4 regions of the Lysinibacillus sp. RC79 genome follow, and region 1 is predicted to be linked to each of the others. Evidence: riboswitches for the same ligand, from Rfam matches in the RefSeq annotation. Region 1 holds a riboswitch; each other region holds the start of a gene.

The links. Region 1 has a riboswitch for S-adenosylmethionine ahead of ABH968_RS02810 (methionine ABC transporter ATP-binding protein). Riboswitches for the same ligand answer to the same signal wherever they lie in the genome.
Region 2: another riboswitch for S-adenosylmethionine. It lies ahead of ABH968_RS27410 (MetQ/NlpA family ABC transporter substrate-binding protein); the one in region 1 lies ahead of ABH968_RS02810 (methionine ABC transporter ATP-binding protein).
Region 3: another riboswitch for S-adenosylmethionine. It lies ahead of ABH968_RS21275 (bifunctional homocysteine S-methyltransferase/methylenetetrahydrofolate reductase); the one in region 1 lies ahead of ABH968_RS02810 (methionine ABC transporter ATP-binding protein).
Region 4: another riboswitch for S-adenosylmethionine. It lies ahead of ABH968_RS25575 (O-acetylhomoserine aminocarboxypropyltransferase/cysteine synthase family protein); the one in region 1 lies ahead of ABH968_RS02810 (methionine ABC transporter ATP-binding protein).

Annotation. Positions count from the first base shown of each region.
Region 1 covers NZ_JBGCCD010000002.1:114,393-122,017, forward strand. Annotated here, with positions in the region: gene ABH968_RS02795 (response regulator) at 1-62, opposite strand, end outside; gene ABH968_RS02800 (MetQ/NlpA family ABC transporter substrate-binding protein) at 480-1,328, opposite strand; gene ABH968_RS02805 (methionine ABC transporter permease) at 1,446-2,114, opposite strand; gene ABH968_RS02810 (methionine ABC transporter ATP-binding protein) at 2,104-3,132, opposite strand; SAM riboswitch class I at 3,215-3,319, opposite strand; gene ABH968_RS02815 (thioredoxin family protein) at 3,385-3,687, opposite strand; gene ABH968_RS02820 (toprim domain-containing protein) at 3,704-4,045, opposite strand; gene gcvH (glycine cleavage system protein GcvH) at 4,232-4,612, opposite strand; gene ABH968_RS02830 (arsenate reductase family protein) at 4,693-5,049, opposite strand; gene ABH968_RS02835 (acyl-CoA dehydrogenase family protein) at 5,748-7,532, opposite strand.
Region 2 covers NZ_JBGCCD010000058.1:1,043-8,667, reverse strand. Annotated here, with positions in the region: gene ABH968_RS27435 (CaiB/BaiF CoA transferase family protein) at 1-400, opposite strand, end outside; gene ABH968_RS27430 (alpha-hydroxy acid oxidase) at 397-1,557, opposite strand; gene ABH968_RS27425 (enoyl-CoA hydratase/isomerase family protein) at 1,572-2,351, opposite strand; gene ABH968_RS27420 (methionine ABC transporter permease) at 2,365-3,036, opposite strand; gene ABH968_RS27415 (methionine ABC transporter ATP-binding protein) at 3,029-4,054, opposite strand; gene ABH968_RS27410 (MetQ/NlpA family ABC transporter substrate-binding protein) at 4,160-4,984, opposite strand; SAM riboswitch class I at 5,224-5,329, opposite strand; gene ABH968_RS27405 (pyridoxal phosphate-dependent aminotransferase) at 5,544-6,713, opposite strand; gene ABH968_RS27400 (PhzF family phenazine biosynthesis protein) at 6,851-7,625, shown strand, end outside.
Region 3 covers NZ_JBGCCD010000029.1:29,866-37,490, forward strand. Annotated here, with positions in the region: gene ABH968_RS21265 (protoglobin domain-containing protein) at 204-1,493, shown strand; gene ABH968_RS21270 (protoporphyrinogen oxidase) at 1,754-3,142, shown strand; SAM riboswitch class I at 3,268-3,367, shown strand; gene ABH968_RS21275 (bifunctional homocysteine S-methyltransferase/methylenetetrahydrofolate reductase) at 3,593-5,440, shown strand; gene metH (methionine synthase) at 5,433-7,625, shown strand, end outside.
Region 4 covers NZ_JBGCCD010000044.1:966-8,590, reverse strand. Annotated here, with positions in the region: gene ABH968_RS25580 (hypothetical protein) at 1-344, opposite strand, end outside; gene ABH968_RS25575 (O-acetylhomoserine aminocarboxypropyltransferase/cysteine synthase family protein) at 741-2,042, opposite strand; SAM riboswitch class I at 2,161-2,274, opposite strand; gene ABH968_RS25570 (glycerol-3-phosphate acyltransferase) at 2,566-3,198, shown strand; gene ABH968_RS25565 (DASS family sodium-coupled anion symporter) at 3,382-4,863, shown strand; gene ABH968_RS25560 (succinyl-CoA:acetate CoA-transferase ScpC) at 5,191-6,711, opposite strand; gene chrR (class II chromate reductase ChrR) at 6,995-7,625, shown strand, end outside.

The sequences.
Region 1 (7,625 bases):
TCAAAATAACCCTTCACCTCATGCTCCTGCATGATGTCTTCTGCAATGATTAATTTATTCATTGGTGTTCACTCCAGTTGATGTAAGAGGTTTTTCATTCTCTTTCATTATTTTTCTATCATTCTCTTGATTTATAAACACAACAACTATAGTAATAAAGATGACTTAACAATATCTATACAAAATTTATGGTAAATCGACCACTTTAAAATATTATTATATTTTTGCTGTAAACTACAGAATAATAACTCTTTTGTTAAAAAGTTATATTTTTCTGATAAAAGATAGCCTTTTAAGTCGACGTTTTACCATAACAGGTGTTTGGACACCTGCTGAAAGAAGTTAAAGCCAAGCCCGCGGAAACTACCAACTCGGAGTGTAAATCAACCTTTGTTTATCGATACAAATTATTTATATTTTTCTTTTGATGACAAAATAAAAGGGTATGTAAGCTTTGACACTTACATACCCTTTTTGAATTATTTAACTGGTACAACTGAGCCTTTCCATTCTTCAATAATGAAGTCTTGGATTTCTTTAGATTTTAATACTTCTATTAATTTTTTAATTTCTGATTTTGTTTCATCACCAGCACGTACAGCGATAATGTTTACATACGGAGATTCTTTATCTTCAAGAGAAATAGAATCTTCCATTGGATTTAGTCCGTTGTCGATTGCGTAGTTAGAATTGATAAGAACTGCATCACCTTCATTATTTTCATACATTTGTACAAGCATTTCAGGAGCTGTATTTGCATCGAATTTGAAGTTTTTTGGATTATCTTCAATATCTTTAAGTTCAGCAGATGTTTTATCTACTCCATCCTTAAGTTTAATTAAGCCCTTAGCTTCTAATAATGAAAGCATACGCCCGTGGTCTGCAACAGAGTTAGAAAGTAAAATTGTTGCACCCTTTGGTAAATCCTCAAGAGATTTATATTTTTTAGAGTAGATACCGATTGGCTCAATGTGAATACCACCAGCGTTTACAAAATCATAACCCTTTTCTTTAATTTCCTTCTCTAAATAAGGGATGTGTTGGAAGTAGTTTGCATCAAGTTCGCCAGATTCTAAATCTTGGTTTGGTAATACATAGTCTTGATATGTTTCAATTTTAAGATCGATACCTTCTTTAGCTAAAATTGGTTTTGCTTTTTCCAGAATAACCGCATGAGGTGTATTCGAAGCACCTACTGTTAACGTTACGTTTTCTTTACTATCACCAGATGATGAGTTTGAGCTTGTATCTTCTTTTTTACCAGCACCACAAGCGGCTAAAGCTAGTACTAATACTGATAAAAATAATCCTGCTAATAACTTCTTCATTTTATTACTCTCCCTTTTTACTTATTTAAATATGTTAGCGGTATAAAACCGAGATAACCTCTTAGATGTTCGTAGCGAGATACTCTTTTTGTCACTACAATTTTTATTAGCCCCTCTTTAGCGTTTATCTGTTTTGATCGTAATCATGTCGCCAATCCATTGAATAATAAATACTACTATTAAGATTAATATAGTCGCCATTAAAGTTACATCTTGGCGATTACGTTGGAAACCATCTAAGAATGCTAAGTTTCCTAGACCACCTGCACCGATAATACCTGCCATCGCAGTATAACCGACAAGTGCTACAGCTGTTACAGTAAGACCAGAAATAAGCGCTGGTAACGATTCTGGAATTAATACTTTCCAAATAATCGTTGACGTTTTGGCACCCATTGAACGAGCTGCTTCAATAACACCTTTATCAATTTCACGTAAAGCAATTAATACCATTCGTGCATAGAATGGTGCAGCTCCAATAATTAGTGCTGGTAAAGCCGCATCTGCGCCACGAATTGTGCCAAGTAAAAATTTCGTAAATGGAATTAATAAAATAATCAAAACGATAAATGGAATCGAACGGAAAATGTTAACGATTGATCCTGTTAAAAAGTTCACAATTTTATTGGCCCATAGTTGGTTGGGACTTGATAAAAACAATAAGATTCCAATTACTAATCCAAGTATAAATGTGATGACCGTAGAAATTGTTGTCATGTACAACGTTTCATACGTAGCGTCCCACATTTTTTCCCAGTCGACATTCGGAAAAAGACTAGTTAGCATTTGTAATCACCTCCGTTTGTACTTCGACTGTATTTAAGTAGCTCAGTGCAGCAGCAACATTTTCCTCTGAGCCAACAATTTGTACAACAAGTGTACCGTACGCTCCATTTTTCGTTTGCGAAATATTACCATGTACAATACTTACTTCTACATCAAACTGTTTCACAAGATGTGAAATGACAGGCTGCTCTGTTTTTTCTCCTACAAAGATTAGCTTAACAAGTTGTCCATTAGGGTAATTTGCTTTAATTTGTGCCACAGTTTCTTGTGTTTCCTTCGTATCTGTAATTTGAGAAACGAATTTTTTCGTAATGGCAGCTTGTGGAGCTTGGAATACTTGTAATACTTCACCACGTTCTACAATTTCTCCAGCTTCCATAACCGCTACACGATGACAAATTTTGCGAATAACGTGCATTTCATGTGTGATTAACACAATCGTTAGACCTAATCGTTCGTTAATATCGACAAGGAGATCAAGGATAGCATCTGTTGTCTCCGGATCGAGTGCGGATGTTGCCTCATCACATAACAATACCTCTGGATTATTAGCAAGCGCACGAGCGATACCTACACGTTGCTTTTGTCCCCCTGAAAGTTGTGATGGATATGCTTTAGCGCGCCCTTCTAAGCCAACTAAAGTTATTAATTCTTTCACATGTGCTTCACGTTTTGCCTTTGGAACACCTGCGATTTCTAGGGGGAAAGCGATGTTTTCTTCAACAGTTCTAGACCAAAGTAAATTGAAATGCTGGAAAATCATACTAACCTTTTGTCTAGCATCTCTGAGCTTTTGCCCCTTTATGGATGAAAATGCTTGATTGTTAACCGTCACCGTACCAGATGTAGGCTTTTCTAAACCGTTTAACAAGCGAATCATTGTACTTTTACCAGCGCCACTATAGCCGATAATGCCAAAAATTTCACCTTTATTGATAGAAAGGTTGACGTCTTTGACTGCAGTTAATTCGCCATTCGCGGTTTTGTATTTCTTCGTAATATTTTGAAGCTGAATCATAGCGAATTCTCCTTTTCTCATATAAAAAACCCCTTCACTTATAGACAAGTAGAAGGGGTCACGTAATATACGCTAAACCGTTCTCTCATCTTTCAAAGATAAATCTTTGGGTGATTTGGCACCTTTTCACGATTGTGATGGTTGCCGGGCTTCATAGGGCACTTCCCTCCGCCGCTCTTTATAAGAGTTCGATATATTTAATTGTTTTTTTAATATATTTGTTACTTTACCACGCGAGTAAAGTTCAGTCAATTAATTTTTTAATAATTCGTATAAATATGGTACGGATTGGAAGGCATAAACCTTTTCTGTCACTTTTCCGCCTTCACATACGAGTAAACATGGTACACTTTCGATTTTATGATCAAAAGCTATTTGCTCTATAAAATTAATATTCGCTTTACCAACCTGTAGCTGTGGCAGCAATTGCTCAATAACCATCATCATTTTCGATGCAACTGCACACGTTCCACACATAGGCGTATATAAATAAAAGGCAGCCTTTTCACCTGACAGGACAACCGCGTCCCACTGCTCTTTTGACCATTCTTCCATCATTTTTCACGCAACCTTACAAAATATATTCATTATGGATTGAGAAATGTGCACGAAGCAATATCGCCGCTAACACTTTCCTCGGAGTTGTCTCAACTTCCTTATATGTTGGCATCGTACGTAAATGCTCAGCCTCTGGATAATGTCTGTCCATTAATGCTCGTAGTTTATCACCCGATGTATCTGCATCAAAAAACGTATAAAGCTCACAACCCTCGTATGGATCAAGTAGCTCTTCTAATTGATGCACACCAATTGTACCATTCGTACAAAGTATTTTAACATCTTCATTTAAAATAGGTTCAATTTGAAGCTTATCCGATCGACCTTCGACAATTAAGCATTTTCCCTCGACCATCACGCCACCCCCATTTAGACATATCCCTTATAATCCATTATATCAATAAACTTTATCGTTGATACAGTTAGACACCTATTGATAAAGGAATATACTTACATTCACCTCACTTACTATAGGAGCAGGATGAATGAAGATAATAAAAAACGTCGGTAGTTTCCGACGTTTTTCTAATACAGGCTTGTCTTATTCAGCAATCATTTCTTCGTATTGCTCAGCTGTCATAAGCTTTTCAACTTCTGATGCATCAGCAGGCTCTACAACGACCATCCATGCTTTTTCATATGGTGATTCATTAACGAATTCTGGGCTATCTTCTAAATCTGCATTTACTTCAACTACTGTACCTGAGATTGGTGCGTATAATTCAGAAACTGTTTTTACAGATTCTACGCTACCGAATGGATCATCAGTTTTGATTTCGTCGCCAACTTGTGGAAGCTCAACGAAAACGATATCTCCAAGTTCAGATTGTGCGAAATGAGAAATACCGATACGTACTTTACCATCTTCTACTTTTACCCATTCGTGCTCTTCAGAGTAACGTAAGTCTTTAGGTGTGCTCATGCAAAAAACCCCTCCATAAATATGTAATATATTCATTTTCAGTGTGCCATACTTCTTCCATAAAAACAAGATTAAAAGCGTTATTTCCAAGCTTGCTCAAAATCTGATTCTTTAAACCCTAAAGTAACTTTTTTTCCATCGGTTACAATCGGACGTTTAATCAACATACCATCTGACGCAAGCAGTTCAAGCTGCTCCTCTTCAGTCATTTCTGCAAGTTTATCCTTCAAGCCAAGCTCTCGATATTTCATACCAGAAGTATTAAAAAATTTCTTTAACGGTTGTCCACTAGCTTGCCATAAGTTTGATAATTCGTCCTTTGTAGGCGGTTGTTCGACAATGTGTACCTCTTCGTATGAAACCCCATTGTCATTTAGCCATTTTTGAGCTTTTTTGCAAGTAGTACATTTCGGATATTGAATAAATTGAATCGTCATTTATAGGCTCCTCTACTATCATTTTAGGACACTACATTTTCGTGTCCCCCTCATTTTCTGTAGTATACCATCATAACCGTTGCGAACCAAAATGAAACAATATTATTCCATAGCGTGGGGTTGATTTCCGTTCCGGCTGGGCGCTTTCCTGGGGGCGTCCGATGAGCCGCTTCACTCGCGTTGCTCGCTCCAGGGTCTCGGGCCAACAGATGTTTTTTGCGCGAAAGCAAAGCGGCAGCAGCACCGATGTTGGTCACGAAGGCGTTATCACAGGATGTGATGATTTTAGCCTTCGTTCCTCTATTGCTGATCCCCAAGGAGTCGCCCAGCCCCCACTCCAATCAACCAATTCATATAGCGTGTTTCTTACATGTTTCTCTGATTTTGAGTAATAAAATCAAACTTTAGCAACCAGTGTTTTTTGGTACGAAAGCAAAGCGGCAGCCACAACAGATGTACAATCGCCGACACTATTCTGATTGATTATGATGAGTAGCCCCAGCGTTCTCCTTTGACATACTTAAAATTTATTAAAGTTCTACGATATTGTTGATTGGAGTGGAAGGCTACTCGACTCCCGTGGGAAAGCGAGTAGCCTGGAACGGAAATCATCCCCCTCATTTTGCAAGAGCTATACTTTTATTTTCAACAAAAAACCTAGCTATCACATCTCGGATAGCTAGGTTAAGTTTGCTATATTAAACTATATATTTTTCTGCTTCAATTAATTTAACAGAAGCTTCGCGTTTCTTCGCGATTAAGTTGTATGGGTTGTTGCGAGTTAACTTACGTAGTGCAGACAATGTCATGCGTGCAGCATCGCCGTCTGCTGAAGCAAGAATCGTATCTTTTGCTTCTTTTTCAATTTCTGCAAATGCTTCTTGGCAGAAGATTTGAGTGTATAGTAATTTTTGATGAGCTTTTTCAGCACCGTCACGAGCAATCGCTTTTTCTGTACGCAATACAGCTGATTCCATAGCGAATAGTTGGTTTGCGATATTTGCAATATTCACCAATACTTCTTGCTCTTGATCAAGCTTCGCGCCGTAGCGTTGTGCTGCTAAACCTGCTGCTAATACAGCAATTTTCTTCGCATTTTTCACAAGATATTTTTCCTGTGCTAGAGGCTCTGTGCCTACATCTTCAGGCATTAGCATCAGAAGCTCCTGTTGTAAATTTTGAGCGACTTGAAGTAATGGCAATTCACCTTTTAATGCTTTCTTCATAAATGTACCTGGTACAATCATGCGGTTAATTTCATTAGTACCTTCAAAAATACGATTAATACGAGAATCACGATAAATACGCTCTACTTCGTATTCAGCCATAAAGCCGTAACCACCGTGTAATTGAACCGCTTCATCTGCAATGTAATCTAAAGTCTCAGAACCAAATACTTTAGCAATAGAACATTCAATAGCATACTCAGCAATTGCACCAGCAATCACTTTTCCTTGCTTTTGCTCTTCTGGGCTTAGCTGACTTAAACGGTCTTCAAATAAACCAACTGTACGATAGTTTAATGACTCAGACGCATATAATTGTGAAGCCATTGTCGATAATTTTTCTTTTGTTAGATTGAAATCAGACAGCTTCGTTTTAAACTGCTGACGTTGGTTTGTGTATTGAATGGCTAACTCTAATGCACGCTTCGAGCCACCAATTGTTCCAACCCCTAATTTATAGCGACCGATATTTAAAATATTAAAAGCAATAACGTGTCCGCGACCTACTTCACCTAAAAGGTTTTCTACAGGTACTTCTGCATCTTCAAGGATTAATGTACGTGTCGATGAAGATTTGATACCCATTTTTTTCTCTTCTGCGCCAACCGAAACGCCATTGAAGGCACGCTCTACGATGAATGCTGAGAATTTATCGCCATCAATTTTTGCATAGACAACAAATACATCTGCAAAGCCTGCATTTGTAATCCATTGCTTTTCACCATTTAAAATATAATGTGTCCCTGCATCATTTAACTTTGCAGTTGTTTTTGCACCTAATGCATCAGAACCTGAACCTGGCTCAGTTAATGCGTAAGCAGCAATTAATTCACCTGACGCAAGCTTGGGTAAATACTTTTGCTTTTGCTCTTCATTTCCGAAAAGTACGATTGGTAAAGAACCAATACCTACGTGTGCACCATGCGTAATAGAGAAGCCACCAGCAACTGACATTTTTTCTGCGATTAATGCAGAAGAAACTTTGTCTAACCCTAGACCTTCATATTCTTCAGGTACATCTGCGCTTAGTAAGCCGAGCTCACCTGCACTTTTTAGTAGACGAACCGAATGCTCAAATTCATGGTGTTCTAAATTTTCAACGACTGGTAACACTTCATTTGCTACATACTCTTCAGTTGTTTTAGCAATCATTTTATGCTCATCTGTGAAATCTTCTGGTGTAAATACACGATCTAATTCCACATCTTCAATAATAAATCCGCCGCCTTTAATGAAATCCGTTGTTTTTTCTGTCATTCTAAATTCCTCCCTATATATCTATTGTTAATAGCTTTTATCCCCAATATATAGAAAAGCTTGAAGCACTGTGTTCGGAGGCAACCGAAAACG
Region 2 (7,625 bases), on a different contig from region 1:
GACTATATGGACCCGTTTGACCATAACCAGAAATGGAGCAATAAATAAGTCCAGGATTAATTTCTTTTAATGTTTCATAATCAATACCAAGTTTTTTTGTGACACCTGGCCGGTAATTTTCTACAAGAACATCTACAGATTGAATAAGTTCTTTGAATAATTCCAACCCTTTTGGCGTTTTTAAATTTATACAAACACCTTTTTTATTACGATTGACCATCATATACATATGGCTTTCTTCATTGACGAAGGGGCCCATTGTGCGCGTATCGTCTCCGTTTGGATATTTTTCGACTTTTATAACTTCGGCACCCATATCCGCTAGCACCATTGTGCAATAAGGGCCGGCAAGCACTTGTGATAAATCAACTACCTTTAAACCTTCCAATGCTAGTTTCATCTATGATCGACTCCATCTTTTTTCACCAATGTGATATCACGTAGTCCCTTTATAGATATTGCCCCCGCTAATGCGATAGAGACTTTTAATTCATCATATAAATTCGTCATTACTTTTTCGACTCCTTGCTGTCCTTCTAATGCAAGCCCGTAGACGAAGGGACGACCAATGGCAACAGCATCTGCTCCTAAAGCGAGTGCCTTAAGAGCATCCATACCACGATACACACCGCTATCTAAAATAACAGGAATTCGTCCCTTGACAGCTTTCACAATGCCAGGAAGTGCGTCAAGTGAACCAATTACGCCATCCAATTGACGACCACCATGGTTTGATACGATAATACCGTCAATGCCGTTTTCTATAGCTAGTTTTGCGTCTTCAGGATGTAAGATTCCCTTCAATAAAATAGGGAGATTAGAACGGCGCTTTAATTCACGTACATTGTCCCAATTTAATGTTGGATGGAAAACATTTTGCAAAACGCCTTGTACATATGACTCAAATGAATCATCTGGTAAGGAAGCAGTAAAAACAGGGTCATTCATATAGTTTCCTCGCGCATACCCAAGCTTTAATGGTGAAAATTGATTGCGAACATCTTCTTCACGCCAGCCAAGCATGACTGTATCTACAGTTAAAACAATGGCCTCAAAACCAGCAGCCTCGGCTCGAGCGGCCATACTATATGCAATTTCTTCATTTGTTGACCAATATAATTGAAACCATTTAGTAGCAGTGGGAGCTGTTTGTGCTACATCCTCAAGTGCATAGCTTGAAACTGTACTTTGAATATAAGGAATTTTTAACTGATCAGCTGCACGTGCAACGGCAAGCTCTCCCTCGTCATGCGCCATTCTGTTCATGCCAACAGGAGCAAATAAGAACGGAGTTGGATGTACTTTTCCGAACAATTCTATCGATGTATCAATGCTTGAAACATCATGTAAGAATCGTGGAATAATAGAGTATTTTTCAAAGGCTGCACGGTTATTTCGTAATGTTTGCTCACCACCAGCACCTGAACGGATGTAACCAAACGGGCCAACTTCCATTTTTTCCGCAACCGCCTTTTCTAAATCTGCAAAGCAAATAGGGAAGGGGGCTTGTACATTAATATTTTTTAACAGTAGATCACCATCTGTTGTCTTTGTCATCGTTACTACCTCCCTTATTTATTGAAAATGGGCTTTCTTTTATTTAAAAATGCTTGAACACCTTCGTTGTAATCATCAGAGCTAAACGAATCAAGAATCATTTGAGCTAACTCTTCACTTTCTTCATTTTCACCATCGATAATTGCTTGAATAATTTTTTTAATACCAGCATTTGCAACCGATGATTTACTTAATAAATGATTGGCGAACTGAAGTGTTTCTTTTTCAATAACCTCTGGCTCATGTAGTGCTGTAATTAAACCGATATTTTTACCTTCTTCAGCTGTGAAGATATTCGCTGTATATAAAATTTCCTTTGCCTTCGCAGCACCCACGATGTTCATTAGACGCTTTGTACTTTTAAGATTGTAGATGATACCGATGTTCGCTGCAGTGATGCCAAGCTTACTCTTAGGTGTTGCTAGTCGGAAATCACAAGCGTTGGCTAGCTCTAAGCCACCGCCAATAGCTACGCCTTGAATCATGGCAATTGTAGGGTGTGGAAATTTATAAAGAGCATCAATGGCTTTTAATGCTAAATCATTATAGGCTTTTGCATGATCGGTTGCATAACGAATGTCTAAAAACTCGCTAATATCTGCACCTGAAGAAAAGGCAACTTCATTTACACCACGAACAATTAAGATTTTAATAGAAGAATCTATACGTAATGCTTCGAGATTATCTAAAATGGTTTGAAACATAGCTCTCGATAAAGAGTTGCGTTTTTCGGGTCGATTTAACACCAGGGTAGCGATATAGCCATTTTTCTCTACATAAATTTCATTTGTCATCGTAATCCTCCTACTAATCTTTCTTTAGCTTCACGGCAAAGTGGTTACCTATTGATTGAATAATCTGAACAAGGATGATTAAGATAAACACTGTCGCATACATCACATCGACCTCATAGCGTAAATGACCGTAACGGTATGCAAGGTCACCTAAACCACCAGCACCAACCATTCCTGCCATTGCTGTTGCGCCTATAAGACCGATTGTGGCAATCGTTAAGCCTAAAATAATAGATGGGCGAGCCTCACGTAGTAAGACATTCCAAATAATATGACGACGTTTAATACCCATTGCTGTATAAGCTTCCACAACACCTGGATCAACTTCTAAAAGTGCCGTTTCCATAAGTCGCGCAATATAAGGAGCTGTATAAACAACAAGCGGCACAATAACACCTTTTACACCAATAGTTGTGCCAACGATTAGCTTCGTGAACGGTAAAATGAAGAATAGTAAAATAATGAACGGTACAGAGCGAATAATATTAATAAATAAATTGAAAAATTGATAGAGAAATTTATTTTCAAATGATTGCCCCGGACGAGTTAAAACGATTAAAAGCCCTAACGGAATCCCAATTAAAATAGAAAAGAATAATGAAATCCCGACCATTTGGAAGGTTTCGATAATGGATTTCCCAATAACATCTGACCAATCTGCAAAGAAGCTTTGAATGCTATTCATTTAATTCGCCTCCTAATTCTTCAACGCTTACCCCATTTTCTGCAAAATACTTAAGTGCTTTATCTACGATATGTGACTCACCGTGTAGATGCACGACAATATTACCGACAATGCCGTTTTTTAATTCAATGATATTGGCTGTTAAAATATTTGGTTGTACATCATAAACTTTGCTCACTTCTGCTAGTAATGGTTTCCCTGTACTTTCACCAAGGAATGTTAAACGAATAACGCTTCCCGAAACATTTAATTGCTCGATAAGGGAAGGGGATAAATTACGTTGAGAAATGGTATTTAAAAATTTTCGTGTCGTTGGATGCTGAGGCTTCGAAAATAGTTCTATAGCAGAGCCATATTCCACAACTGTCCCTGATTCAAGAACGGATACATCATCGCAAATTTTTTGAATAACATTCATTTCATGTGTAATGAGTAAAATAGTGATGCCTAGCTCACGATTAATTTTCAAGAGAAGCTCAAGAATGGCGTCAGTTGTTTCAGGATCGAGTGCACTTGTCGCTTCATCACTGAGCAAAATTTCAGGCTCTTGGGCAAGGGCACGTGCAATAGCGACACGTTGTTTTTGACCACCTGAAAGCTGGCTAGGATAACTATCTAATTTCTCTGTTAGGCCAACAATTTCTGCATATTTTGCAACGCGTTTTTTCACTTCAGAGTCATTATAGCCAAGAAGCTTTAATGGTACCGAGATATTGTTGTAAACAGTCGCTGTTTTTAAGAGGTTAAAATGCTGGAAAATCATCCCGATTTTTCGACGAGTTTTGCGAAGGTCGTTTAGAGAAAGGGAAGTAATATCTACATGATCGATTAATACCTTTCCTGTTGTTGGACGCTCTAATAAATTGACACAGCGAATAAGGGTACTTTTTCCTGCGCCACTATAGCCAATAACTCCATGAATTTCACCTTTATTGACATGTAAGTTAATACCATCTACTGCTTTGACGATACCTTTTTTAGTTTTAAATTCTTTTGTTATATTTTCTAATTGAATCATACTGTGATATCTCCTTTCTAAGACCTTCTATAAAGCAAGAATCTGCTAGCTTTCCTGTAGGAGTCTCGCAGATTCTCGATTTTATGAAAGGTCCTTAATCGTCACTTACCAGCTTGGAATTACAGAACCTTGGAATTTTTCTTCTATAAATTTACGTACTTCATCAGATTGATAAGCTTCAATAAATTTTTTGATCGTTGGGTCATCTTTGTTTTCAGCACGTACTACAATGTAATTCACATATGGAGAGTCCGTAGATTCTAAAAGGATGGAATCTTTTTTAGGGTTAATGCCAGCATCAAGTGCGAAGTTCGTATTAATAGCTGCTACATCTACTTCACTAAGCTGTTTTGGAATTTGTGCAGCCTCTAATTCTATGAATTTTAAATTCTTTTTATTTTCTTCCACATCGCGAATAGATGCTGTTAAGCCGGTACCGTCTTTTAATTTAATATAGCCGGCCTCTTGAAGGACAAATAGGGCACGAGCTCCGTTTGTTGGATCATTTGGTAATCCGAATGTTGCACCATCAGGAACTTCATCGAGTGATTTATATTTCTCAGAGTATATGCCCAGAGGATTTAAAATTGTTTTTCCTACTGGCACTAAATCTGTATTGTGATCTTTGTTAAATGTTTCGAGGAATGGCTTGTGTTGATAGCTGTTTACATCAAGATCACCCTCGGCTAACGATGTATTTGGTAAAACATAATCAGAGAAAGTTTTTAGTTCTACTTCTAAACCATTTTCTTTGGCAACTTTTGCAGCAACTTCTGCAATTTGTTCGTGTGGACCAGAAGTTACACCCACTACAATTTTATTTTCATTAATAGCCTTACCTTTACTGTCTTCTTTAGTACCACAGCCTACTAATGCTGCTACCAATGTGAGACTCGCTAAACCTAGTAAAAATTTGTTTTTCTTTTTCATGAAACATACCTCCAAAGTTGTTTTATCGGTTATTAAAAAAACAATTTCGCCTTGGCGTAATTGTAGCTGACGCTTTGCTTTCGCTACAGATAAACAATGCCGTCCGGATTTTGAATTGTGCTAGCACAATTCATTCCTTTCAAAATCCGTGACATCCGCCGGAGGCTTTTATCTTCATATAAATGAAGATAAAAAAAACTCTCTTAAAAAATTAAGAGAGGCTCATGAAAAAGTGTCCTCTCTTATCTTTCAAACGATAATCGTTTGCAGGATTTAGCACCTTCCTTAAAAAAAGGAGGTTGCCGAGCTTCATAGGGCCAGTCCCTCAGCTACTCTTGATAAGAGATTTATAATATTTTTTTGTAAATCCGATAGAACTAATATAAATTATAGGATATAGTAAGTCAATCGAATTTTTAAAATTTTTTATTTTATTATAATATTTAGTTGAAACAGAATCCGCTAGAAGAAGGGCTGGAGCAACTAAAAAAAGATTGTGAAATGAAAAACTGTTTCCATAGCAAGTTTGAGCTAATGGAAGGTAGGGGAATTGAAATGTTCATGAGCTAAATAAGTTTAATTTTTCAATTCTGCTGATCGCTTCACGTAAGCGGTCTTCGTTAACAAGTAAGCCAACCCGTACATAGCCTTCACCATATTGACCGAAACCATTGCCTGCAGCTACTGCGATATCAGCTTTGTCGAGCAATAAATCGGCAAATTGTTCACTCGTAAAACCTAATGGAACAGGGAGCCATGCAAAGAAAGAGCCTTTCGGTGCTGTTACTTGCCAACCAATTCGCTGAGCTTCTTCGATCAGGACGTTTCGCCGATGCTCGTAAGTCACTCTTAGCCCATCCGCGCAACTCTGGGAAGCAGTAAGTGCAACTGCCGCGGCTTGTTGCACTGCAGGAAATTGACTACAGAATAGATGATCTTGAATAAGGTTAATGGCTGCAACAATATCGGGGTTACCAACTGCAAAACCAATGCGCCAGCCTGCCATATTATACGTTTTGGATAATGTATACATTTCAATACCGACATCTTTCGCACCGTCTGCTTGCAGGAAACTGATAGGTCTATTGCCGTCAAACCCAATCGCCCCGTAGGCAAAATCATGTGATACGATAATATTGTGCTCTTTTGCAAAGCGTACTGTTTCCTCGAAAAATTCAAGTGTTGCAGTACCACCAGTTGGGTTATTCGGGTAATTCAAGTAAAGCAGCTTCGCCTTTTCTTTTACTTCATCGGATAAAGCATTATAATCAGGCAGGAAATTATTTTCTGCAAAAAGTGGCATGACTTCAAAATTAACATCACCTAATATAACACCAGATAAGTAATCTGGATATCCTGGATCCGGTAATAGCATTGTATCACCGGGATTTAAAACGGCTAACGGTAGCTCAACAAGACCGATTTTCGTACCACCAAGAATAGCTACCTCTGTTTCAGGGTCAATGTCAACATTGTATTCACGTTTGTAGAAGCTTGCTGCTGCTTGGCGTAATTCAGCTATGCCACGAAATGGAGAGTATTTATGATTTTGAGAATTTTCTGCTGCCTCCTGTAATGCTTTAATAATGTGAGGAGGAGTGGGCTGATCTGGATTACCTTGACCAAGATTGATAACATCACGCCCTTCAGCTAGAGCAGCGTTTACTTTTTGCACAAGTGCTGCAAAAAATTGAGTTGGGAGTTGCTGTAGTTTTTTTGAGAATTCCATGCATGTTCACCTTTTTCAGAATATAATAATTATTAAAGATATGAAGCAAATAGTATTACTTTTTTTACTAAATGTCTAGAGTCTTTTCAGTTAACTAAAAACTAAAAGAGACCCAATTATATTTTGAGGTGAAAAAATTGAACAAAGTCTCATATTTTATCGTCAATGCTTTTACTACAGAACTTTACAAGGGAAATCCCACAGCAGTCTGTTTACTTGATTCAACAATACCTGAGGCGACCATGCAGAAAATTGCTCAGGAGATCCCTGTACCAACAACAGCATTTGTCCAAAAGAAAGATAATGATTTTTTTCTTAGATGGTTTACGCCAGCAAAGGAAATACCGATTTGTGGACATGGAACAATCGCTAGTGCTTTTTTACTCTGGAAACAAGGGATTGTACCCGTCAATTCTTCGATTACATTTCAGACTTTAAGTGGTCCTTTGCAAGCAAATTGGTTGAATGAACTAGTTGAAATAACAATTCAGAAGTATCGGTTAGAAGAGATTGAATGTCCTTTGGAGCTTGAAGAATGGCTTGGTATGAAACCGACATATGTAGGGAAAACAGAATTGGATTATATAGTGGAGCTAAGTCACGAAGGGTATATTGCAGATTTTAAAGCTGATTTTCTTGCGATGAAACAGTTCCCTGTACGTGGTGTTTGTATTACAAGTCGTTCTAAGGATAAGGGGATTGATATTGTCTCAAGATTCTTTTCTCCAGCACAAGGTATTGATGAAGACCATGTAAATGGTTCCACTCATGGTGCGTTAGGACCTTACTGGTGTGAAAAATTATCAAAAGAAAGCATCGTTAGCAAACAGCTTTCAAAACGTGGTGGATTATTGTACGTTACACCAAAAATAAAAGATGTTGCTATTGCGGGTTCGGCAGTTCAAGTATTAA
Region 3 (7,625 bases), on a different contig from region 1:
CGAACAACCTGGGCTTATCACCAAAAGTTAGGGATGACATTTATTAAAACATATACTATATATAAGTTGATTGGAGTGAGGTTAGGTGACTACTTGGGGAATAGTGTCACAGATGGAGCCTTCCTGACCTCTTATATTTTGGGTGACGGAATTAGATTTTTCTCAGCTTTTCAAAAGTACACGGCATGAAAGAGGGTAAATGTGTGATTTTTCAAAAACAGAGAAAGACAACCGCGTTAGATTTAGAGCAATACATTGTAAAAATGGATATAGCGAATTGCCATTCAATAAAAAAGCAAATTGATTTACTTAAATTGACAAAGCGGGATTTACAATATTTAAAAGCCTTTCAACCTTTTGTAGAAGGCACTATTGATAATATTGTTAATCGTTTTTATGAAATGATTGTAACTGAACGTAGTTTAGTAGATATTATTAATAGACATAGTTCCGTGGAGAAGCTGAAAATTACATTACGACGTCATATTATTGAAATGTTTAATGGTACGATTGATGATGAATTTTATCAAAGACGAATTAAAATTGCTAAAGTGCATGTCCATATCGGGCTTAAAACACAATGGTATATTTGCGCCTTTCAAGATTTAACAGCATCATTTATTGATTTGGTTGAAGAACATATTAATCATCCAATGGATCAGCTTAATACAATTCGAGCCATCTCAAAAATTTCTAATTTTGAGCAACAGTTAGTTTTAGAGGCGTTTGAGCACACAATTGAACAACTTCATGAAAAAATGGAACGTAGAAAAGAAGCGATAGAGCAAGAAATCGTAGAGTCTTCGGAAGGTCTTGCCACAATATCTCAGGAAACGAACAATTCATTTCATCGCTTAAGTGGACAATCAGATGAGATTAAACAACTAGCGAAAAAATCACTTCAAGTGTCGACTATGGCTGAGAGTCAGGCATTAGAAGGTCGTGAACGGTTAAAGAGTCAATCGCAAAATATGAGTAATATTATTTATTCGCTTGATGATATAGCGGAAAATATTGCACAGTTAACAGATATGTCAAAGGAAATGGAATCGATTATGAATGTTGTGACAAATATTGCTAATCAAACAAACTTGTTGGCTTTAAATGCGGCAATAGAAGCGGCTCGTGCTGGAGAAGCGGGTAAAGGCTTTAGTGTTGTTGCAGATGAAGTACGGAAACTATCGATTCAAACAAAGGAATCTGTCACATCGGTAGCGACGTTACTACATAAAACGAATGAGCGGACAGATAATCTTGTTCATTCGCTTAGTAATATTCAAGAAGAGGTAGCCTCTGGTGAGGAAAATATGGTTCAAACGGAAGGACAATTTACTAACATATTAGAAGCTATGACCGAGGCTAAAGATCAAAATGGTCGGATGGAAAAAGAAGTACAAGCAATAGTAGAAGTACTAAGTGAATTAGGTATTGCTTTTAACGAAGTGAAAAATTCAGCTGGAAAATTAGCTAGCTTTACACAAAATTTAAGTTAGAGATAAGCAAAAGGCAAAGAAAAATGTTGTTTCCTATTTCTTTAGGCGCTACACACTTTAGGGCACAAATAACACTATATCAACTGTCAATATATAATATCCTTTAGGTAGAAAAACGCCTCTAGCAAATATATAGAAAAAAATGGAGCTATCCAATGCGCTGGATAGCTCCATTTTTGCTAAATTTGTAAAGGGTTTAACGTAATTTTCGATAAAAAAAGTTTATACTGAATAAAGAACTAAAAATAGGGGCGGTTAATATGAAAACAGTTGTTGTATTAGGTGGCGGAATTACGGGATTGTGTACGATGCATTATTTACAACGCCAAGTTCAGGAGAAAAACTTAGATGTAAAACTTGTACTTGTTGAAAAAAATACGTACCTTGGTGGCAAGCTTCACTCTGCATATGAACAGGGATTCATCATGGAAACTGGAGCAGATTCTATTGTAGCGCGTCATAAAGGTGTCATGGAGTTAGTAGAGGAACTAAATTTCGAACAAAATCTTGTGTACAACGAAACAGGTATTTCGTATATTTACACAAATAATGAGCTACATGCCATCCCCGCAGACTCAACGTTCGGTATTCCTATGAGCTTACAATCACTTGAGGAAAGCACACTTGTATCAGAGGAAGGCAAAAAAGAAGCATTAAAGGATTTAACAATGCCAAATGAAGAGTTTACAAAGGAAAGTTCAATTGGGGAATTTTTAACGTATTATTTAGGTGAGGAGCTTGTTCAAAACCAAATAGCACCCGTACTTGCAGGTGTATATTCTGGAGATCTAAATCAACTTTCAATTGCTTCCACTTTACCGTATTTAATCGATTACAAAAACGATTACGGTAGTATTATTAAAGGTTTCGATGCAAACAGAGAACAATTCGTGAAAGCTGCCAATAAAAAATTTATTTCATTTAAAAATGGTTTATCATCACTAATAGATCGACTTGAAGAAACATTAACGGATGTAGAAATTATAAAAGGAGTTGCCACTATTAGTGTTAAAAAGCAGGAGAATCAATATTCTGTTACTTTAGCAAACGGTAAAATGATGGAAGCAAATCATGTTGTAATGGCACTGCCAAATGAATCAGTACAAAGCTTATTACAGGATGCATCTTTGAACAGATATTTTGAACAATTCAATACTGCATCCGCCATTACAATTTACTTAGGATTTGATGTACCCGATAATAGATTACCAGCAGATGGAACAGGCTATATTGTGTCACATAATTCGGGTGTTATTTGTAATGCAGCAACGTGGACAAGTCGCAAGTGGAAACACACCTCAGCAGAAGGAAAATTACTTGTACGACTTTTTTATAAGAGCATTAACCCTGAGTATGAGAGATTACGTGTGATGACAGATGAAGAGTTAGCAACTGTTGCCCTAGAGGATGTAAGAAAAAGCTTGGGGATTGAGGAAACGCCAACTATTGTTGACGTGACAAAATGGATCGACCAGATGCCAAAGTATGACTTGGCACATCGTGAAGCGTTGCAAGGTCTTGTACAAGAGCTTGAGAAAAACTATCCAAATTTAACTATAGCGGGATGCTCTTATTTTGGAGTAGGCATAGGTGCATGTATTCAAAATGGTAAAAAAATTGGTGAGGAACTTGCTGGAAAACTATCGTAATTGTTTAAAATAAATCAAAATATAATATTTTTCGTAAAAATTATCCTTTGTTCTGTGAAATAGTCTTGACTCAATCATTCGTAAAGGATATGATTCTTTTAATTATTTAAAAAATTCATACTAAATTCTTATCAAGAGAAGCTGAGGGACTGGCCCTATGAAGCTTCAGCAACCAACTTATTGTCAGGTGCTAAATCCAGAAGACCGTTGTGTCGAAGATGAGAAGGAAAAACAATTACGAAACGACGTAAAAGCCTTCTTTTTTTATAAAAGAAGGCTTTTTTATTTTAACTTCTTTCAGCGGGTGTCCAAACAACCGCCGAAAGAAGTTAAAGCCTCCGGCGGATGTCACGGAAATCGGAAAGGAGTTCTTTGTGCAAGCACAAAGCCGATTCCAGACGCAATTATGCCGAGGCATAATTGATAGATAAGGGAAGAGAGGCTAGTTTTATGGGATTGCTTGAAAGGTTAAAAACGCATGTTCTTACAGCAGATGGCGCAATTGGTACGGTTTTATACGGCTATGGCTTGGAGTACTGCCATGAGGAAATGAATGTACAGAGACCTGAATTAATTGAAAAGATTCATAGAGAATATATAGCAGCTGGTGCCGATATTATTCAAACGAACACTTACGGAGCTAATGCCATAAAATTAGCCCGTTATGGATTAGAATCTTGTGTGCAGCAGTTTAATGAAGCAGCTATAACGATTGCAAAACGAGCAGCGGCAGATGGTGGACAATTTGTCTTAGGTACTATTGGGGGAATCCGTGGTATTCGTAAAAGTGATGCAACGTTAGAGGAAATTTTAGCAACGGTTGAAGAGCAGGCAACTGTTTTACTTGCAGGAAATCCAGATGGCCTTTTACTTGAAACATATTATGATTTTGAAGAGCTAACAGCGACTTTAACAATGCTACGAGCTAAAACGAAATTACCGATTATTGCTCAAGTTTCTATGCACGAACCCGGAATTTTGCAAAATGGAATGAGCTTAAATAACGCCTTACATAAACTTGAAGCGCTAGGTGCTGATATCGTAGGTGTTAACTGTCGCTTAGGCCCTCACCATACTATACAAGCATTCGAAGGAGTAGAGCTTCCTAAGGAGGCATTTATGTCAGCATATCCGAACGCCTCTCTCCTTGATTTGGAGGATGGGCGTGTCGTTTATGAGTCGGAGGCAGATTATTTTGGTCGAGCAGCTGTAGAGCTTCGTGATCAAGGGGTACGTTTAATTGGTGGCTGCTGTGGTACGACACCAAAGCATATTGCCGCAGCGAAAAAGTACTTAGAGGAGCTATCCCCGGTCGAGGAAAAGTATGCAAAGCCAGAAAAAGTAGAGGTTGTCCGTGAGGCAGAGCCAGCAAATTATGAGCCATTACATGTAAAAGTAAAACGTGAACGCTCAGTGATAGTGGAGTTAGATACACCAAGACATTTAGAAATCGAAGGCTTTATTGAAGGTGCAAAAAAAATATATGCGGCTGGTGCAGATGTAGTCATGATGGCAGATAATTCACTTGCTTCTCCGAGGATTAGTAATGTCGCAATGGGTGCCTTACTGAAAGAAACACACGGGGTACGCCCGTTGACACATATAACATGCCGAGATCGTAATTTAATTGGTCTTCAATCACATTTGATGGGATTAAATGCACTAGGGATTCATGATATTTTAGCAGTTACTGGAGATCCGACAAAGGTAGGTGATTTCCCAGGGGCCACTAGCGTTTATGACGTCTCTTCAATGGAGCTCATTCAATTAATAAAACAGTTAAATGAAGGTGTATCGTTCTCAGGGAAACCACTTCGTAAAAAGGCGAATTTCTCTGTAGCAGCTGCATTTAATCCTAACGTACGTGTGCTCGATCGCGCTGTCTCTCGATTAGAAAAGAAAATTGAATATGGGGCAGATTATTTTATTTCACAGCCTGTTTATTCAAAGGAAAAAATCGTGGAAATTTACGAGGCGACAAAGCATTTAGAAACACCAATTTATATAGGCATTATGCCAGTAACGAGCTATAAAAGTGCGGAGTTCTTACACCATGAAGTGCCAGGCATCAAACTATCTGATGATGCGTTAGCACGTATGAAGGCTTGTGGCGAAGAAAAGGAACGCGCAACACTAGAAGGAATTGCAATTGCCAAGGAATTAGTAGAAGTAGCAACGGAATATTTCAATGGTATTTACCTCATCACACCATTTTTACGCTACGATATGACACTAGAATTAATGAAATTTATTGAGCAATTGGATGAACAGAAAAAAGGGGTAAGTATAAATGGCTAAGCACTTGATTGAAGAGCAACTAGAGAAACGAATTTTAATTCTTGATGGCGCAATGGGTACAATGCTACAAAATGAAAATTTATCAGCAGAGGATTTTGGCGGCGAGGAATATGATGGCTGTAATGAAAATCTCGTGCTAACTAGACCAGATGTGCTTGAAAAAATTCATGGAAAATATTTAGAGGCTGGAGCAGATATTATTTGTACAAATACATTTGGAAGTACTCCACTTGTATTAAATGAATATGATCTTGGTGCGAAAGCTGAAGAGATTAATAAACGCGCTGTAGAAATTGCACGCAAAGTAGTGGATGAGTTTTCAACATCCGATTGGCCACGTTTTGTAGCGGGGGCTATGGGACCAACTACAAAAACCTTGTCGGTTACAGGTGGTATTACATTTGATGAGTTAGAGGAAAACTTCTATGTTCAGGCAAAGGCATTAATCGAAGCCGGGGCGGACGTTCTGTTGCTAGAAACTAGTCAGGATATGTTGAACGTTAAGGCAGGAACATTGGGGGTATCTCGTGCCTTTGAAGCAACGGGAAAAGAGCTACCTGTGATGATATCGGGAACAATTGAACCGATGGGAACGACACTGGCTGGTCAAACAATTGATGCTTTTTACATTTCTATCGAGCATATTAAACCATTGTCAGTGGGCTTAAACTGTGCGACTGGACCAGAGTTTATGACTGATCATATTCGTTCACTAGCAGAGCTTTCAACAGGCTATATTAGCTGTTATCCGAATGCAGGTTTACCTGACGAGGAAGGCTGCTATCATGAGTCACCTGAATCGCTGTCACAGAAGCTAAAAGGCTTTGCAGAAAAGGGTTGGCTGAATATAGTTGGGGGATGCTGTGGTACAACGCCAGCACATATTGCTGCTATTCGAGAGGTGCTAAAGTACGAAAAGCCTCGCCAATTACCAGATGCAACACATGGTCATGTAGTATCAGGCATAGAGCCATTAGTATATGACGATTCTATGCGTCCATTATTTATTGGAGAACGGACAAATGTCATCGGCTCTCGTAAGTTTAAAAATTTAATTATTGATGGGAAGTTTGAGGAAGCAGCGGAAATAGCACGTGCCCAGGTGAAAAATGGAGCACATGTTATTGATATTTGTTTAGCAAATCCTGACCGCGATGAACTAGCGGATATTCGTGGCTTTATGCAGGAAGTTGTAAAAAAAGTAAAAGTACCTCTTGTAATTGACTCAACAGATGAAAAAGTAATTGAGGAAGCACTTAAGTTTTCTCAAGGGAAAGCCATCATTAATTCTATTAACTTAGAGGATGGCGAGGAGCGTTTTGACGCAGTTTTACCGCTAGTGAAAAAATATGGGGCCTCTTTAGTAGTGGGGACAATTGATGAGCAAGGCATGGCGGTTGATCGACATCGCAAGCTAGAGATTGCTGAGCGTTCCTATAAATTGTTAACAGAAAAATGGGGTATTGCTCCCGAAGATATTATCTTTGACCCATTAATGTTCCCAGTAGGTACAGGAGATGAGCAGTATATTGGCTCGGCACTTGAAACGGTGGAAGGAATTCGCCTCATTAAAGAAAAAATGCCGCGTACATTAACGGTGCTTGGTGTAAGTAATATTTCTTTCGGATTACCACCAGTAGGTCGTGAAGTATTGAATGCCGTGTATTTATATCACTGTACACTGGCTGGTTTAGATTATGCAATTGTGAATACGGAGAAGCTAGAACGTTATGCATCTATTCCTGAGGCAGAGATTAAGCTAGCAAATGATTTACTCTTTCATACAAATGATGAGACATTAGCCGTCTTCACGGATTTCTATCGCGATAAAAAGAAGGAAAAAACAGAGGAAGATATTCCGAAAACAGTAGAAGGTCGCTTAGCTTACTATATTTTAGAAGGTACAAAGGAAGGGCTTATTGAGGATTTAGAGGCTGCTCGTGAAATTTTCGAAACGCCGCTTGCTATTATTAATGGACCTTTAATGGATGGAATGGCAGAGGTTGGCCGCTTATTTAACGATAATCAGCTCATCGTAGCAGAGGTATTACAATCAGCAGGGGTTATGAAAGCAGCGGTAGCACATTTAGAGCAATTTATGGAGAAAGATGAAGAGAGTGCTGGCAAGGGGAAGATGGTTCTTGCAACTGTAAAAGGCGATGTGCATGATATTGGGAAAAACCTT
Region 4 (7,625 bases), on a different contig from region 1:
GCTCGTTGCACCAGTCTTATTTCATCCTGCGTAAAATTTGGTATTGCATACGTACGTTCAACTAATTGGAATGTGCCGTATTTTAAATAATACTCTGTCGCAGGTAGAGGAATATGACTTGTTCCATAGCCTTCATAAGCTTCGAAAATTTCTTGTACTGTATAGCCTTCCTCGTTGACATAAACGACTTCCTTAAAAGCAGAATGTCCAAAGATCTCTTGCCATTTACTCTCAACTGACGCAAGTATGTTTTGAATGGACATGTTGTTCACAAACACATGACCTTCATTTAACTCATAAATAAGATAAGATGCCATGTTTTGCGCACTATACACATTTCCCATTTAAAACACTCCTTTATCATCAGTTTTGTAGATAAGAGTAGCTACTGGCTGAGCAACTACTCCTCTTCGTATATATTCAAAAGTGGGGGAGCACTTATGAAACTAATTTAGTTTGAGCATTGATTGAAAACACTTTACCGATCAACTAGTCGGCGCTTTAAATTGGTTCTAGGTTGGTAGCCCTTCGAACACTTTTCTTATTTCCTAGTATAAAGCAAGGAATTAATTAAGTCAATAATACTTATAAAATTACTAGGTATTATTTTTAGGAAATTTCAGTTACTTCACCAAATGAGGTGAGCGGATGATGCAGCAACGTTTGACGCATTACCAAATGAGGCCTATCGAATGAGAAAATACGTAAACGCTACAACATTAGCCAATATGTTTTATTTATTAAGCTTCTATTTTTTGTTGTGAAGCTGTTACTTGTTCAATAGCTTGTTCTAAATCTGCAATAATGTCCTCTACTGCCTCTAAACCGATGGATAAGCGAATGAGCGACTCGGTTACGCCAGTTTGGATTAGCTCCTCAGCTGATAGTTGCTGATGTGTAGTAGATGCTGGATGAATAATTAATGATTTGGCATCCCCTACATTTGCTACGTGCGAGAATAATTTCACACTATCGATTAATTTTCGCCCTGCTTCACGTCCACCTTTAATGCCAAATGTAAGCACTGAACCGAAGCCATTTCTTAAATATTTTTTAGCTAAATCATGCGTAGCAAAATCTTCTAAGCCATTGTAATTTACATATTCCACAGATGGGTGGTTTCGTAAATATTCGGCTACCGCTAATGCATTTTCATTGTGTTTAGGAATACGCAAATGAAGCGTTTCTAAACCTTGTAATAAATTAAATGCTGCATCGGCACTTAATGTTGGTCCAAAGTCGCGTAGCAATTGCACACGCAGTTTTGTGGCAAATGCAGCCTCTGCTGTGTCAATACCATAACGCAAACCGTGATAAGATGCATCTGGCTCAGTAAAGCCTGGGAAACGCCCACGAGTCCAATCAAACTTCCCTGCATCTACTACAACGCCACCTAAAGTTGTACCATGGCCGCCTATCCATTTTGTTGCGGAATGAACAACGATATCTGCACCGAAGTCAATTGGGGTAGAGCCATATGGTGAAGCAAATGTGCTATCAATAATTAATGGTAAGCCGTTTTCATGTGCTATATTTGCTACCGCTTCAATATCTAATACCTTTAAACTTGGGTTACCGTAAATTTCAGCGAACACAGCCTTTGTTTTATCAGTAATAGCTGCTCGGAAATTTTCTGGATTTGTTTCGTCTACAAAAATCGTTTTAATACCGTAGTTTGGTAGTGTGTTAGCGAATAAATTATAAGTACCTCCGTATAAAGAGCTACCTGCAACAATTTCATCGCCTGCCCCTGCAAGATTTAAAATGGAAAACGCGATTGCTGCTGCACCAGATGAAAGTGCTACTGCTGCTGTACCGCCTTCTAATAAAGCGACGCGTTTTTCAAAAACATCTACAGTTGGGTTTGTAATTCGTGTGTAAATATTGCCAGCTTCCTCTAAGGCAAAAAGACGTTGCGCATGAGCAGTGTCTTTAAAAACGAAAGCCGTTGAGCGATATACGGGTACTGTACGAGATCCTGTTACCGGGTCTGGCTCTTGGCCACCGTGTAACAGCAATGTTTCTGGTTTAAATTTTGTCATTGTATACCTCCAAATGGTTATTTTTTTTACGATGGTACCGGAGATGAGGAGGATTTTTTCAGTAGAAAACAAAAACCCTCTTCAGCTAAGAAGAGGGTTGCGGTTGCAAGTTTTCCTCCCCTTATCTGCCAGATCCAAGTAAGAATCTGTAGGAATTAGCACCTTAGCAAGTTCGTCACTTACTGGTTGCCGGGCATCATAGGGCCTATCCCTCCGCCGCTCTTGATAAGAGTATGAGATTCAATTTCCATCGTTGTTACAAAGTATAAACATAGATTTTTTCTCTGTCAACACTAAAATTTTATTTTTTCCGAAACTTCTGTCTGCTTTTTTACGTAATACGAGCGCATACACTATTTTAGGTATTTATAATTTTTATCATCAAAAGTTAGGGATGCAATTTGTTAAAATGTATGCCTTTATATCAGTTGAGTGGAGACTGGACGCCCCCAGGAAAGCGCCCAGTAGGAACGGAAATCAACCTCACGCTATGGTGATGAGCTTATTAGAAAGGAGGATTTTTATGATAAAAGCTGTTATTATTTTTCTTCTTGTCGGTTATTTGATTGGCTGTATTCACGGCTCTAAAGTTGCTCAGTTTTTATCCGGGGTAGATTTAAAAAAGACTGGTCATGGCAATGCAGGTGCCTCTAATGCAACACTTTCCCTTGGATGGAAATACGGCATATTAGTTGCACTGATCGATATCGGTAAAGGCGTTATAGCTATAATCGGTGCACATGTCTATTTAGCAGATATAACACAATTAACAGAAGTACAAGTTTGGCTCTTTCTCTATATCGTAGCTGCTGGTGTTATTCTAGGTCACAATTTCCCATTTTATATGGGCTTCAATGGCGGTAAAGGAACTGCTTCAATCATAGGGATATTACTTGCGATTGATTGGAAAATTGGCTTATTTGCACTCATTTTATTTGTTATTTTATCTTTCGCGACGAACTATTTAATTGTCGGTGTACTTGAATTTTATCTCGTTTTTTGTACAGCCACTTATTTATGGATTCCTGGAGTTGGCCCAACGATTATAGCCCTATTACTTTTTGGTTTAGCCATCATTTTGCATATCGAAAATATTAAGCGACTGATGATAGGAACTGAACCTAAAGTGACTTCTGCATTCAAAAAGAAAAAATAATATATTTTGGATATTTTTGTCTTTTCTATGGCCGCATATTTTCTCGTAACTGCCCATTATCGCTATAAATAGAGGGTATTTCACATACTAGTTTTTTTACAATAAATAGACAAATCAACTTTCTTAATAAAGCATTTTACTAGCCGATGTTATAGAAAATTGTAATAGAAAGGATGAAAAAGTATGTCTACTTCTGAACAAGCAAAATCAAAACGTAATTTGAAGCCGCTATGGATTGGATTAGCCTTCGCTTCATTAATCATCATTACTTTTTTACCTAACAACGGCGATTTACCTGTAGCTGGACAACGAGCTTTAGCTATCTTAGCTTTCGCGGTCATCCTATGGGTTACAGAAGCAGTATCCTATCCCGTTAGCTCTGCCATGATTATTGCTCTCGTTACAATCTTACTAGGGTTAGCTCCGTCAATGGAAGATCCAACGAGAGCGCTAGGAACATCGGATGCATTAAAGTTAGCATTAAGCGGATTTAGTAATTCCGCAGTTGCACTAGTAGCAGCAGCTCTTTTCCTAGCGGCAGCCATGCAAATTACTAATTTACATAAACGTCTTGCGCTATGGATACTTTCACTAGTTGGGACAAAAACGAAAGCCATTGTATTCGGTGCTATTTTAGTATCTATTGCACTCGCATTCTTTGTCCCTTCTGCTACTGCACGTGCAGGCGCAGTTGTACCAATACTACTCGGAATGGTAGCAGCATTTGGTTTACCACGTGATAGTCGACTTGCTGCTTTACTTGTCATTACCTCTGTACAAGCTGTTTCCATTTGGAATATCGGTATTAAAACGGCAGCAGCTCAAAATATGGTCGCTTTAAATTTCATCAAAGAACAATTCGGTGTAGATATTTCTTGGGGTGCCTGGTTACTTTACGCTGCCCCCTTCTCAATCATCATGTCAGTGGCTCTATTTTTCATTATGACTACACTAATTAAGCCTGAAACAAGTAATATTGAAGGTGGTAAAGAAGTAATCAAAAAACAGCTTGCGGAACTTGGTCCATTAAAAGCTCCCGAAATTCGATTAATCATCACATCGGTAGTTTTACTATTTTTCTGGGCTACAGAGGGCAAACTCCACCCATTCGATACGACAACCGTCACAATCGTTGCAATCGCCATTTTATTAATGCCAAAAATCGGAGTCTATTCGTGGAAGCAAGTTGAGCCTCATATTCCTTGGGGGACAATTATTGTCTTTGCAGTAGGAATTATGCTAGGAACAGTCTTACTTAATACTAAAGGTGCATCTTGGTTATCAGATAAGGTATTCGGTTCACTCGGTTTAGATTCTATGCCAATTCTAGCAACAATCGCGCTTGTTACTTTATTTAATATTATTATTCATTTAGGTTTTGCGAGTGCAACAAGCTTGGCATCTGCACTTGTACCGGTATTTATCGTTTTAGCCTCAACATTAACGGCTAATGTCGATCAGGTTGGTTTTGTTATCGTGCAACAATTCGTTATTAGCTTTGGCTTCCTCTTACCTATTAGTGCACCGCAAAATATGCTTGCCTATGGTACAGGAGCCTTTACAACAAAGGATTTCTTAAAATCTGGTATACCATTAACGATTATTGGATACATCCTAGTTCTTCTATTTTCCGCAACATATTGGAAATGGATTGGATTACTGTAAGGATAAGGGATCACCACCATAAAGCGTGGTTGATTTCCGTTCCGGCTGGGCGCTTTCCTGGGGGCGTCCGATGAGCCGCTTCACTCGCGCAGCTCGCTCCAGGGTCTCGGGCCAACACGAGGTTGGTCACGAAGGCGTTATCACAGGATGTGATGCTCTTAGCCTTCGTTCCACTATTGCTGATCCCCAAGGAGTCGCCCAGCCTCCACTCCAATCAACTAATATACATGACATATGTTTTTATAAATGTCATCCACAACTTTTGATGATGAGCCAGAAGAAGCCTTGAAGGAACAAGTCAACTGTCCTTCAAGGCTTTTATTTTTATTATTTCGATAAAGCAGGGTTCTTCATCGTACCATTTTTTGCGTAATTCACATGCCAGGAGAGCGCTTTTTCTAGTTCGTGTGGCGTATGGTGTCCACCTGTTGCTTCATTGGCATCGTTAAAATACTTCCATAATTGCTCACGATATTCCGGGTGTGCACAGTTATCGATAATGAGCCCAACCCGTTCTTTTGGAGCAAGCCCGCGTAAGTCTGCTACTCCCTGCTCTGTTACGATAACGTCTACATCGTGCTCTGTATGATCTACATGCGATACCATTGGAACGATACTAGAAATATTTCCGCCTTTCGCGTAAGATTTTGTGACGAAAATACCTAATCGTGCATTACGTGCAAAGTCTCCGGATCCGCCGATTCCATTCATCATTTTCGTGCCAGAAACATGCGTAGAATTCACATTGCCATAAATATCTACTTCGAGTGCTGTATTAACAGAAATTAACCCGAGTCGGCGAATAATTTCTGGTTGGTTAGAAATTTCTTGCGGACGTAATACTAGTTTATCTGCATACTTTTCAAAATCACCATAAACTCGGTTTCCAACTTCCTCGGAAAGGGTAATAGAAGTAGCAGATGCGAAGTTCACCTTTCCTGCATCAATTAATTCGAATACTGCGTCTTGCAGTACTTCTGAATATACTTCTAAGTTCTCAAACTCAGAATCTTTAAAACCTAATAAAACGGCGTTTGCAACTGAGCCTACACCTGATTGAATTGGTCTTAAGCTTGTTGTTAAACGACCTACTTTTATTTCTTCTCGTAGGAAATTCAATAAATGATTGGCCATAATATCTGTTTCTTCATCTGCAGGAACGATCGTTGATGGCGCATCTAAAATATCTGAAATTACAATACCCTTTACTTTATCTAAATCTAGTGGTATGCCAATTGCGCCAAGCCGATCAGATACATTTTGTAATGGAATTGGATCACGTTTCCCCTGTGGTCCTGGTACAAAAATATCATGGACACCCTCTAATGCATCAAGCTGAGCTACGTTCAACTCAATGATTATTTGGTCTGCTTCTTGCACAAAAATCGGAGAGTTACCAACTGAAGTTGTAGGAATTAGTAAGCCGTCTTCTGTAATAGCAGCCGCTTCAATAATCGCAAAATCAATAGGACCAATAATACCTTGACGTACTAACTCCGCATTATGTGATAGATGCGCATCAACAAATGTGATTTCACCACTGTTGATTTTGTTACGAATACCAGCATCCGCTTGGAAAGGTCCACGTTTACGAATAACGCCAGCTTCCGCTAAGTATTGGTCAACTTCTGGGCCAAGTGATGCACCTGTATATACATCTACCTGGAAGCTCTCTTTTTTAGCTTTCTCCACAAGTGCAAGAGGTACCACTTTAACATCACCAGCACGTGTAAACCCGCTCATCCCAAGTACCATACCATCCTTAATCCAAGATGCTGCTTCTTCTGCTGTTACAACCTTGCTCCGTAGCTGTTCATTACGAAGCTTTTTCGCCAACTTTTCTGCCATCCCTATTCCTCCATCCTACTTTATTTTTATTCAACTAATTACTCGGCTTAACCCCTTGGTATAGTCATCCAATTATTAGAAATCCAACCAAATAAACCGTCCATAGATAATTTTAAACTATTTAGAATTTTTAATCTATAACTAACAGAATATTTTATTTTACGAGAGATTTTATACATTCGTAAATTATCTGAAAATAACTTCAAAATCGAAAAAATTCGATTTTGAAGAAGAAGCGTGATATGCTTTTGATATATATAAAGGGGAAAAGGAGATTTTATAAATGGTTAAAGAATTATTACGGAACCACTCTTCGGTTCGTATTTATGATGGAAATCCGATTTCAAAAGAAATTATTGAAGAATTAATTGCTACTGCACAAATGGCTGCTACATCACATTTTGTACAAGCTTATAGTGTAATTTGGGTAACAGATGCGGAGAAAAAAGAAAAATTAGGATTGTTCTCTGGTAATCCTCGTCAATACGAAACTTCTGGCGGTGCCTTTGTCTTCTGTGTAGATTTCAAGCGCCTTCAATCAGCAGGTAAATTAGAAGGTGTAGACATTGTAGCTGATTCGGCAGAAAACGTACTTGTTGGAGTAGCAGATGTATCATTATTCGCTCAAAACTTTGTCGTTGCCGCAGAATCTATGGGATATGGAATTTGTTACATTGGAGGAGTGCGTAATAAGCTTGAAGAAATAAGCGAATTATTCAATCTACCTGACTATGTTTTCCCACTATTCGGCTTAACAATTGGGGTTCCTGCTCGTCGCAATGAAGTAAAACCTCGTTTACCTGTCGCAGCAGTATTACATGAAAATGAATACAATGCAGAAAAATACGAGGAGCTTTTACCAGCTTACAACGACACAATGGAAGCATACTATAATAATCGCTCATCCAATCGAA